DNA from 3 places in the Lysinibacillus sp. FSL K6-3209 genome. Region 3 is predicted to be linked to each of the others. Evidence: riboswitches for the same ligand, from Rfam matches in the RefSeq annotation. Region 3 holds a riboswitch; each other region holds the start of a gene.
The links. A riboswitch is a leader RNA that binds a small molecule or an ion and turns the genes downstream of it on or off. The one in region 3 is predicted to bind cyclic di-GMP.
Positions count from the first base shown of each region.

Region 1: it holds a riboswitch for cyclic di-GMP, as region 3 does, so the genes downstream of both, MHH88_RS15370 (hypothetical protein) here and MHH88_RS19415 (hypothetical protein) in region 3, are expected to answer to the same signal.
Region 2: it holds a riboswitch for cyclic di-GMP, as region 3 does, so the genes downstream of both, MHH88_RS17965 (NPCBM/NEW2 domain-containing protein) here and MHH88_RS19415 (hypothetical protein) in region 3, are expected to answer to the same signal.

Region 1 covers NZ_CP150264.1:3,147,222-3,150,510, reverse strand. Annotated here, with positions in the region: gene MHH88_RS15375 (valine--tRNA ligase) at 1-1,297, shown strand, start outside; cyclic di-GMP riboswitch class I at 1,422-1,523, shown strand; gene MHH88_RS15370 (hypothetical protein) at 1,611-2,012, shown strand; gene MHH88_RS15365 (folylpolyglutamate synthase/dihydrofolate synthase family protein) at 2,154-3,289, shown strand, end outside.
Region 2 covers NZ_CP150264.1:3,665,413-3,668,701, reverse strand. Annotated here, with positions in the region: gene MHH88_RS17965 (NPCBM/NEW2 domain-containing protein) at 1-1,996, opposite strand, end outside; cyclic di-GMP riboswitch class I at 2,176-2,262, opposite strand; gene MHH88_RS17960 (hypothetical protein) at 2,525-3,289, shown strand, end outside.
Region 3 covers NZ_CP150264.1:3,978,852-3,982,140, reverse strand. Annotated here, with positions in the region: partial or broken gene MHH88_RS19425 (LTA synthase family protein) at 1-34, shown strand, start outside; gene MHH88_RS19420 (tRNA-dihydrouridine synthase) at 290-1,243, shown strand; cyclic di-GMP riboswitch class I at 1,426-1,513, shown strand; gene MHH88_RS19415 (hypothetical protein) at 1,662-2,036, shown strand; gene MHH88_RS19410 (hypothetical protein) at 2,074-2,790, shown strand; gene MHH88_RS19405 (methyl-accepting chemotaxis protein) at 2,827-3,289, shown strand, end outside.

The DNA of each region.
Region 1 (3,289 bases), 830 kb from region 3:
TACATGGTTCTCATCAGCACTATGGCCATTTTCTACAATGGGTTGGCCTGACGAGGCAAATGAAGAATATCAACGTTACTATCCAACAAGTACGCTTGTAACAGGATACGATATTATTTTCTTCTGGGTATCTCGAATGATTTTCCAAGGTATTGAATTTACTGGACAACGCCCATTCAAAGATGTATTAATCCACGGATTGGTACGTGATGGCGAAGGACGTAAGATGAGTAAATCACTTGGTAATGGTGTGGACCCAATGGATGTTATTGAGAAATACGGAGCGGATTCACTACGTTATTTCTTAGCAACAGGTTCATCTCCAGGTCAAGATTTACGATATACAACGGAAAAAGTAGAATCTGTTTGGAACTTTGCTAATAAAATTTGGAATGCTTCCCGTTTCGCACTTATGAACATGGATGGAATGACATATGATGAAATCGACTTAACTGGTGAAAAATCAGTAGCCGATAAATGGATTTTAACGCGCTTGAATGAAACAATTGAACGTGTGACTTCATTAGCAGAACGTTATGAGTTTGGTGAAGTAGGTCGTGAACTATATAATTTCATTTGGGATGATTTCTGTTCTTGGTATATTGAAATGGCGAAACTACCGCTGAATGGTGAAGATGAGGCTGCTAAGAAAACAACTCGATCTATATTAGCTTACGTATTAGACCAAACAATGCGTCTATTACATCCGTTTATGCCATTCATCACAGAAGAAATTTGGCAACATTTACCTCATGAAGGTGAGTCAATTACAGTGGCAGCATGGCCTACTGTGCGTACGGATCTTCACTTTGCTGAAGAAGCAGACAATATGAAGCTCCTTATGGATATTATACGTTCGGTGCGTAATATTCGTGCGGAAGTTAACACACCTATGAGCAAAAAAGTACCATTGTTCATTTCTGCTAAAGATAGTGCAACAGTTGCTACTTTGGAAGCGAATAAAGCCTACTTAGAAAAATTCTGTAATCCTGAGACGTTAACAATTGGTGAAGGCTTAGAGGCTCCGAGTCAATCAATGACGGCAGTCGTAACAGGAGCAGAGCTATTCTTACCGCTTGTAGGTCTTATCAATCTAGAAGAAGAAATCGCTCGTCTAGAAAAAGAACTAGAAAAGTGGGCGAAAGAAGTGAAGCTTGTTACTGGTAAGCTGTCCAATGAAAAATTTGTTTCAAAGGCTCCAGAAGCATTAGTAAATGCAGAACGCGAAAAATTAGCGGATTATGAAGAGAAACATGCAGTGGTATTAAAACGTTTAGAAGAATTAAAAAACATGTAATAGCATAGTGATTTGAAGAAACAGCAGATGGCGAAATAGTCATTTGCTGTTTTTCTTTTTATGAATCAAAAGTTATGTATTGAGTTAGGAAAAAATATATAGTATTATCTATTTTAGTTAGTATAATAGATAAAGGCAAACTATCCGAAAGGGTAGGACGCAAAGCCTAGGGTCTAAGGTGAAGAGAAATGAGTATTTTTCAAACTATGATCGCCTGGTTACCATTAAATGAAATTTTTATTTAATTTTATGGCCATTCTATGTCGAGTAGAATGGTCTTTTACTTTGAATGCAAGAATAACGGGGGTTTATTATGTCAGGAAATATTGGAACAATTGTAGTGAAAGTAAACAAAGCTTGTGATGATTTAGATTTTGTGAGCGCTAGGGGCATTATAGAAGCAAATCTTTTAAAGTTATCTGAGGCAAAATATTATCGACTATTAAATGCAAGTGGACGTGTTCTTATTAAGCATATTCTAGCGGATAATAAGGGGCAAAAAGATACGAAGATTTCATTAACACGTACAGATTTACTAGTGATAAATAAGATTAATGAGTATTGTTCAAATTTTGATATTTCGATGCTGAAAAGAACATTAAAAAATTCGTTAGAACTAGTGCAAAGATCCGATGTTCTGCCACTTTTAAATAATGATGCAAAAATAATTTTAGATGATATGGGAGCGCTATTAGGCATCCATCAATTACAATAATTTGTTGTTTATTTGAAAAAAACTAGTTAAAAACACACAAATGATCACTCCTACAGTGGTTTTCTGTGTGTTTTTAAATTTGTATCAGAATTGTTTGTGTGCCAGTCACCCTTTATACTGGAGTGAAAGGGAGTGTTTCTTTTGTTTACTACGATAAAAGCATGTACAGATTTTATTTTTACATTAAAGGCGGTTGATCATAAACGTGAACCTTTAGTCATGATGCGTGAAGTATTGGCGCGTTTAGGAGACCCGCATAACAAGCTGCGCGCTATCCATTTAGCTGGTTCCAATGGCAAGGGATCCACCGTAAATGTACTGAGAGAAATGTTAGAGAATGCGGGATATCGGGTTGGTGCTTTTACTTCACCACATTTAACACGCGTCAATGAACGTATGACCATCAATGGAAAACAAATTCCGGACGAGCAATTTTTACAGTATATGAATAACGTAGCTTCAATTATTGAGGCAAATTATAATGGGGACTATCCAAGTTTTTTTGAGGTCGTCACACTTATTATGTTCCAATATTTCGCAGATGAAGAAGTGGATTTTGCGCTAATTGAAACGGGGCTTGGTGGACGACTAGATGCGACGAATGTCATAACACCACTTGTATCCATTATTACAACGATTTCTTTAGAGCATACGGCCTTTTTAGGCGATACATATGCGAAGATTGCTTTTGAGAAGGCAGGTATTATTAAAGAAGGTGTACCCGTAGTAGTTGGTGTGCAAAATAAAGAAGCACTTGCTACGATTCAAAAGGTTGCACAAGAACGTCAAGCTAGATGTCTGGTTCTAGGGGATGATTTTAACATTGTTGCACAGGAGCAGGAGATGGGCATGCAATCATTCCATTATCACAATGCATATCTTGATCTAACAAATATTCAATTAAAAATGGCAGGAGCGCATCAAATTGCTAATGCGAGTCTAGCTATTACAGCGATGGATATATTACGTGAACAAAGGCTCATTCATTTATCCGAAGAGTCGATGCGGCAAGCGCTACAACATGCACAGTGGGCAGGTCGCTTTGAACAATTCCCTAATAATATTGTATTAGATGGTGCTCATAACTCAGAAGGAACAGCCGCATTGATTCAAACATTACAGAAGGTCTATCCAAATCAACGCTATCGATTTATTTATGCAGCACTTTCTGATAAAGACCATGCCAATAGTATTGCGTTAATGGATGCAGTCGCAACTTCTATAGCTTTTACCCAAATCGGACTGCCCAATGCCATGCCAGCTGAACAGTTAGCGAT
Region 2 (3,289 bases), 310 kb from region 3:
CGACTTCTACAATATCAAGCACTTTGCGATCTTCAACATTTGGATGCTTCGCTATATCTTCATCAATTTTTTTCTTATAGTCGATTAAAAATTGTTTGAACTCCTCTACGTTTGTAGACTTTGTTGCAAATGGAATTCTCTCAACACCTTCGAATCTTAAGGTCGGTGCTTTACCTTGCTGTTCCGCTGTATAAGGATTTTCAATATAGATTGTGCCACCAGGTGTAACGGCCTTCTTATTATAAGAAGTTTTAGGGATGGCAGGAACAGTAATGACGTTTTTACCGACTTTTAAGCTGACACCTTGTCGCCAACTATTCCAAGCACCTTCTTGTTGTGAAAATGCCAAGCGTGGTAACGGACCAGTTGATGATGCGTCAACGTAAACGGTAATTTGATCACCCGGTTGGGCAGCAAGGCCAGTTGGTTGTAAATTGTTACCGAAGCCGAATTTCAATTGTTGATTGGCATGTTTGACCATATCCCCGTGTTGCTCGGCTACTATAATTCTTCCTTCTGTAACCACTTCACCGTTAAGTATTTTTTTGGCTAATTCGATATTGTCTTTATAAGTAGCATATAGTGGATGTGTTTTCGCTTCTTCTTCTAATGCGTTAATATGTTCGATGCTGTTGAATGCAGGGGAAACTGTATTCATCGTTCCGTCAGTAAATAACTGCGCCATTTTATCGTCTAATGCATCTTCTTTATAGAAGGCGAATTCAGAAAGCGTTGCCCAATTTTGATTGGATTTAGTGAATTTAAATTTCACCCGTTTAAATGTCGTCGTTGCAAATTTTGCCTCTACTAATCCTGCGACCATATTGTGTTTACCTGTTGACACAAGTTCATAGGTATCGCCTTTTGATGTTTGGGAAGCGTAAATTTCAAATTCCTCGGCAAAGCCTTTACGGTCAGAAGGTCTTGCTCCATAAATAATACGATTTAAAGTAACAGGTTCTATAAATTCAACTTCTACTTCATTTGAGAATGTAGCTGTGTTGCTTCTATTTGTTTCCCAATATGTATGAACATCGCCATCGATAGCATTTTTGATAACGGCGCTCGCATAGTGTCCGCCATTGTTGGTAATTTCTTTGATGTTAGCCTTATCCATTCTAAATCGCGTTGAATACGCTTCGTTGGCATAATGGCTAAATGACGAAGTTAGTGCAGTGGTCGCTGTAATTTTTTCATTGCTTAGCAGTGCTTTCGCATTGTCAATATCTTCTTTGAATTGTGCGTAGAAGGGGTGGCCTTGGGCTTCGACTTCTAATTGATTGATAGCATCTATGGTGTTGAATTTGTCACTTACAGCGCTCATTGTATTATCTGTAAAGAGTGTCGCCATTTTGTCAGAGACAGAATCTTCTTTATAAAATTGAAACTCGGATGCACTTGCCCAATCTTGATTTGCTTTCGTAAAAACAAATTTTAGTCGTTTAAATTTTGTAGGGTTGAATTGGATTTCGACAATATCTCCTGTAGAACCTGTATATTGTCCTGATGAAACGAGTGTAAAATCATCGTCTGTATCTGTAGTGGAGCTATAAATTTCAAACTGCTGTGCAAAGCCTTTCCCTTTTGTAGAAGATTGACGAGCTGCATAGACAATTCGATTTAATGTAGATGCTTCATGGAACTGAATGATCACTTCATTTGTGAAGGAGGTACTATTTGGTTTCCCTGTTTCCCAATGGCTGTTCATATCACCATCAATCGCTTTATCTATAGTAGAACTTCCATATTTTCCGCCGTTGTTCGTAATCGATTGAATGTTTGATTTTGCCATTTTAAATACGTCATCGTATGCTTTTAAAATATCTGTTCCGTACAATTCAAATTTTTTCACCGAAGCGATGGAATAAATAGTACGAGCTTCGGTTGAAGTTCTAATGATGTCTCCATTTGGATTTTCAGCCGCTAAAACATTCATTGGACCACCGACTAAATTTAAAGCAAGGGCAGACACTGTTACAATCTTTACTACTTTCATCTATATTCCTCCTTATGCATTTTTCCTACAGAGTACATAAAAAAGCTACTCAAAAAAGAGTAGCTTTATTTCAAATAAGGCAATCATAAAAAATCCCACATACAGAAAAATGCCTTTTATAAATTATATTCTGTGGGTTGTATGTTACGTCCTTACTAAACAAAAAGTAGTATGTACTCTTCGGCAACTGGCAGACATAGTTATTTAAAACCTTAGTCCCTATAGCTTTGCGTCCCTAAATTTCTTTAGGTTTGCCTATTAAATTTTCTACAATAAAGAATAGCATAAGGAAAATTATTGCCAAAGTACAATTCGCACTATATTTTACCACCTTTAATTCGGGTAAAATGGGCGAGTTTTTTTATGGGGTGAAAAATAATGTCATTTAATGGTGGTTCGATTGTTATGTGTAAAAGACTTTAGTAAGAGAAAGATGGTTTATCTGTAAACTACTTATGTCATGGGTACTGATATTGAAAATATTTACAATAGGTGGAATAATATATTTGATACTATTAATGAAAGGAAATGGTCTACATGTTATATAAATTAAATAAGTCCTCATGGGATTATGAAAAGGTTAAAAGAGTGAGTCTTGATGCGATTGGCTGGAAAGAAAAGGATTTAGAAAGGTTAGTATCTAACCATCTGCAAGATTTTATTTCTAGTAAAGATTTAATGACAATATTTAACGAGCGTCCAAGACAAGAAGAACCCGATATTTTAGCTGTTGATAAAGATGGCGATTTATACATATTTGAATTGAAAAGATGGGGTTCAAATCAAGAGAATTTGTTACAAGTATTAAGATATGGTCAATTATTCGGCAATAGTAGTTACGATGAGCTCAATGAAAAATACCTTAAATATAGCCAAGGCAATATATCGTTAATGGATGCTCATAAAGAGTATTTTGGTAAAGACGCAAGTAATCAAATTACCCAAGAGATGTTTAATAATAAACAACATTTCATTGTGATGACAAATGGCTTAGACCAACAAACGGTAGAAGCAATTATTTATTGGAAGAAGAACGGTTTGACTATTGATGCCATTGTCTACTGGATATTTGAAGTGAATGGTGAACATTATATTGAGTTTAATATGTATTCTCCAATTGAAAGTTATTTAGAATATGAGAGTAGCGCCTACGTTTTAAACACGAATCATAACAATAATCCACTAACGACAGACGAAATGTTAACTGGAATGAAAGCAGCGGCTTATCATAAAGGATGGCAAGAAAAAATAGAAAAGATTCAAAAGGGCGATATTGTATTCCTTTATAAAAGC
Region 3 (3,289 bases):
TTACAACAAAGATGAGAGTACAGAAGCTAAATAATAATTAGTAGGCAGTTCAAGATAATGTGTTTGATATCAAGAAGATTATGATATTGTACCGTTAGCTTGGACTGCCTTTTCACTGCTTGCTTTTTGTATTGCCTGATTTTTAAAAAGTGAAAATCTAGTTATGTGTGAAGATAAATTACAAAAGCTAGGTTATACTATAATAATGACTTTATTGCTTGAAGCAATTAAGTTTTAGGGGATAAGTGTATAACCGAATATCCTATAATGAGAGGGTTTGAATTAAAATATGACGAATAATTTTTGGCGGGATTTACCGCGACCATTTTTTGTACTTGCTCCAATGGAAGATGTGACGGATGTTGTATTTCGTCATGTCGTAAGTAAAGCAGGTAGACCAGATGTATTTTTTACCGAGTTTACAAATTCGGATAGCTATTGTCATCCAGAGGGTCAGAAAAGTGTGCGAGGACGTTTGCTTTTTACTGAAGATGAACAGCCTATGGTTGCGCATATATGGGGAGATAATCCTGAATATTTCCGACAAATGAGTATAGGCATGGCGGAGCTTGGTTTTAAAGGTATTGATATTAATATGGGCTGTCCTGTTCCGAATGTGGCATCACGAGGCAAGGGAAGCGGTCTTATTTTACGTCCTGATGTTGCGGCGGAACTTATTCAAGCGGCGAAAGCGGGTGGACTGCCTGTTAGTGTGAAAACAAGACTTGGCTTCACGGAAGTGGATGAGTGGCAGGAATGGCTTACACATATTTTAAAACAAGATATCGCCAATCTATCAATCCATCTGCGTACGAGAAAAGAAATGAGCCAAGTAGAAGCACACTGGGAGCTAATTCCGGAAATTAAAAAATTGCGAGATCAAATTGCACCAAATACGCTATTAACAATCAATGGAGACATCCCTGACCGTACAACAGGTATGAAGCTAGTTGAACAATATGGTGTGGATGGCGTGATGATTGGACGAGGTATTTTTAAAAATCCATTTGCTTTTGAAAAAGAGCCGAAGGAACACAGTAGTAAAGAATATCTTAATCTTTTAAGATTACAGCTTGATCTTCAAGATCAATATGCCGAGGAGTTACCACGTTCAGTTACTGCGTTGCATCGCTTTTTCAAAATCTATGTTAAAGGATTCCGCGGGGCAAGCGAATTAAGAAATCAGTTGATGAATACAAAGACAACAGATGAAGTACGCGAATTGCTTAATCAATTTGAATAGGTGCCAGTCACTCAAACAATTCTAAATTGTTTGAGTGACTGGCACGTACTACATTCTTACTACATAGTATCTTAATATTACTTATATTTACCTAATATTCTTTAGATAATACTACTAGTGTCGACAAAAATTGACATGTAATTTATAATGTAAAATTGTAATAATGTTAGTATTATTTTAAGAAAATGAAAAGGCAAACTTACTGAAAGGTAAGGACGCAAAGCTACGAGTCTAAAATCCTATTGGGATTATGATAGTCGGGTTGCCAAAATAATAAACGATTATTTGGCTACCCTTAATTTTTATAATAAGGGTAGTTTTTATTTTCCTAAAAGGAGACGAATTAAAGAACTATAGCGTTAATAAAGTCTTATTAGTATAGGATAGTAAAAAAACTATATGAAAAAGGAGATTAAAAATGTTAGTCGTTGATAAACCGAAATATAATATGGCGATTTATGAAGCCAAAAAAGAAGTACACGTTCAAGTTCACGGGTTTATTAAAACAGAGCTTGTAGAGGAATATATAAAAGATTTGGAAGAAACCGTGGCGAAAGTACCAAAAAAATCCTATACCTTTGTAGTTGATGCAACGTATCAATCACCTGTTCCATCTAAAGTTTCAGCGGAGCTAGGGCAAACATTAATGTTTTATGCATCACTTGGCTTCAAAGATATCTATATCGTCAATCCAGCCTCTAAAATTGCCTATGTGCAAGTGAGAAATGCTTTAGAGGGAGTGAATTTCCCAGGAACAGTAGTTGACAATGTATCACAATTAGCAACACGATAGTTTTTAAAATCACAAGAAGCATATTTTGGAGGAATGTATGATGCCAACATTACAAGATGTATATACATATGAAATCATTACAAAAGACCAACCAGATTTAATTGAAAAAGCGGCAACATGTTTAGCTAAAACATTTGTTGGAGTAGATGTAGCCGGTAAATGGGTGCAAGAGCCGATAATCGGGTACTCTTTAAAATTGCCTTATGATGATTTCTACCAATTCACGAAGGAATACATTGAAGACAATGTGCATCAAGGATACTGTGTGGTTGCGCTTGATGCAGAGCACAATGTCGTAGGCGCTCTAGTTGGTGATACAAACGCACTGGAAATACATGAAGGTGATATTTTTAGTGGTACGTTTTCTGATATGAATATTGTGATGGATGTCTTAGTGGATATTGATGTTCGTTTCCTAAATGACTATAAACAACGTTATGGGAAAGAAATGGAAGATAATGAAGTGCTGCATTTATTTTTATTAGGAGTTATAGCTGAGCACAATCGCCATGAAATTGTACAAACGTTAGGTGATATTTTAGTTCAAAAAGCATCTGAAGAAGGGTTAAGACTTGTGTTAGCTGAAGCTACAAATCCAAAGTCAATGACTTTGTTACAGAAGTATCAAGGATTTGAAAAATATGTAAATGTTGAAGGGGATTTCATTGTTCATAAATACGAAACAAATGAGCATTTAAACGATATCCCAGCGTCTGTTGCTGATGGAATTTACATTATTGTAAAAGAGTTATAAACATCATAGGTTGAGAGAATAGGAGATTATTATATCATGGATGCTATTATGCTAGTGATTATAGTATTTTTATTATGCACGTCCTTGTATTTTGCTTACCGATATTTTTCGCTTAAACGCCAGGCCGATAGTCAGAGTGAAGTGACAAACGGGGCAGAGGAATTATCTGCAAGTCAATTAAAAGAGCAATTACATCTATACGAAAAAAATATAAATGAAAAAGGTCAAAACCTTGTTGAACATGGAGAATATGCAGCGGAAAAGGCTGATATCGTTAGAGCCGCCATTGATGAGGTAGGAAAAGGATTAAAAAAACAATTAGTAGCTACTGAAGAAAGTTCAACTTCGATTGAAGACATTACAGTGGCTATCGAAGAATTATCTATTAGATCAAACCAAATTTCAGAACAATCGAATACGACGTTAGAATTGACGCAAGAAGGTAACGAAAAGCTAAAAGATTCGATGGTGAAAATGGAGCAATTTGATCAAACGATTA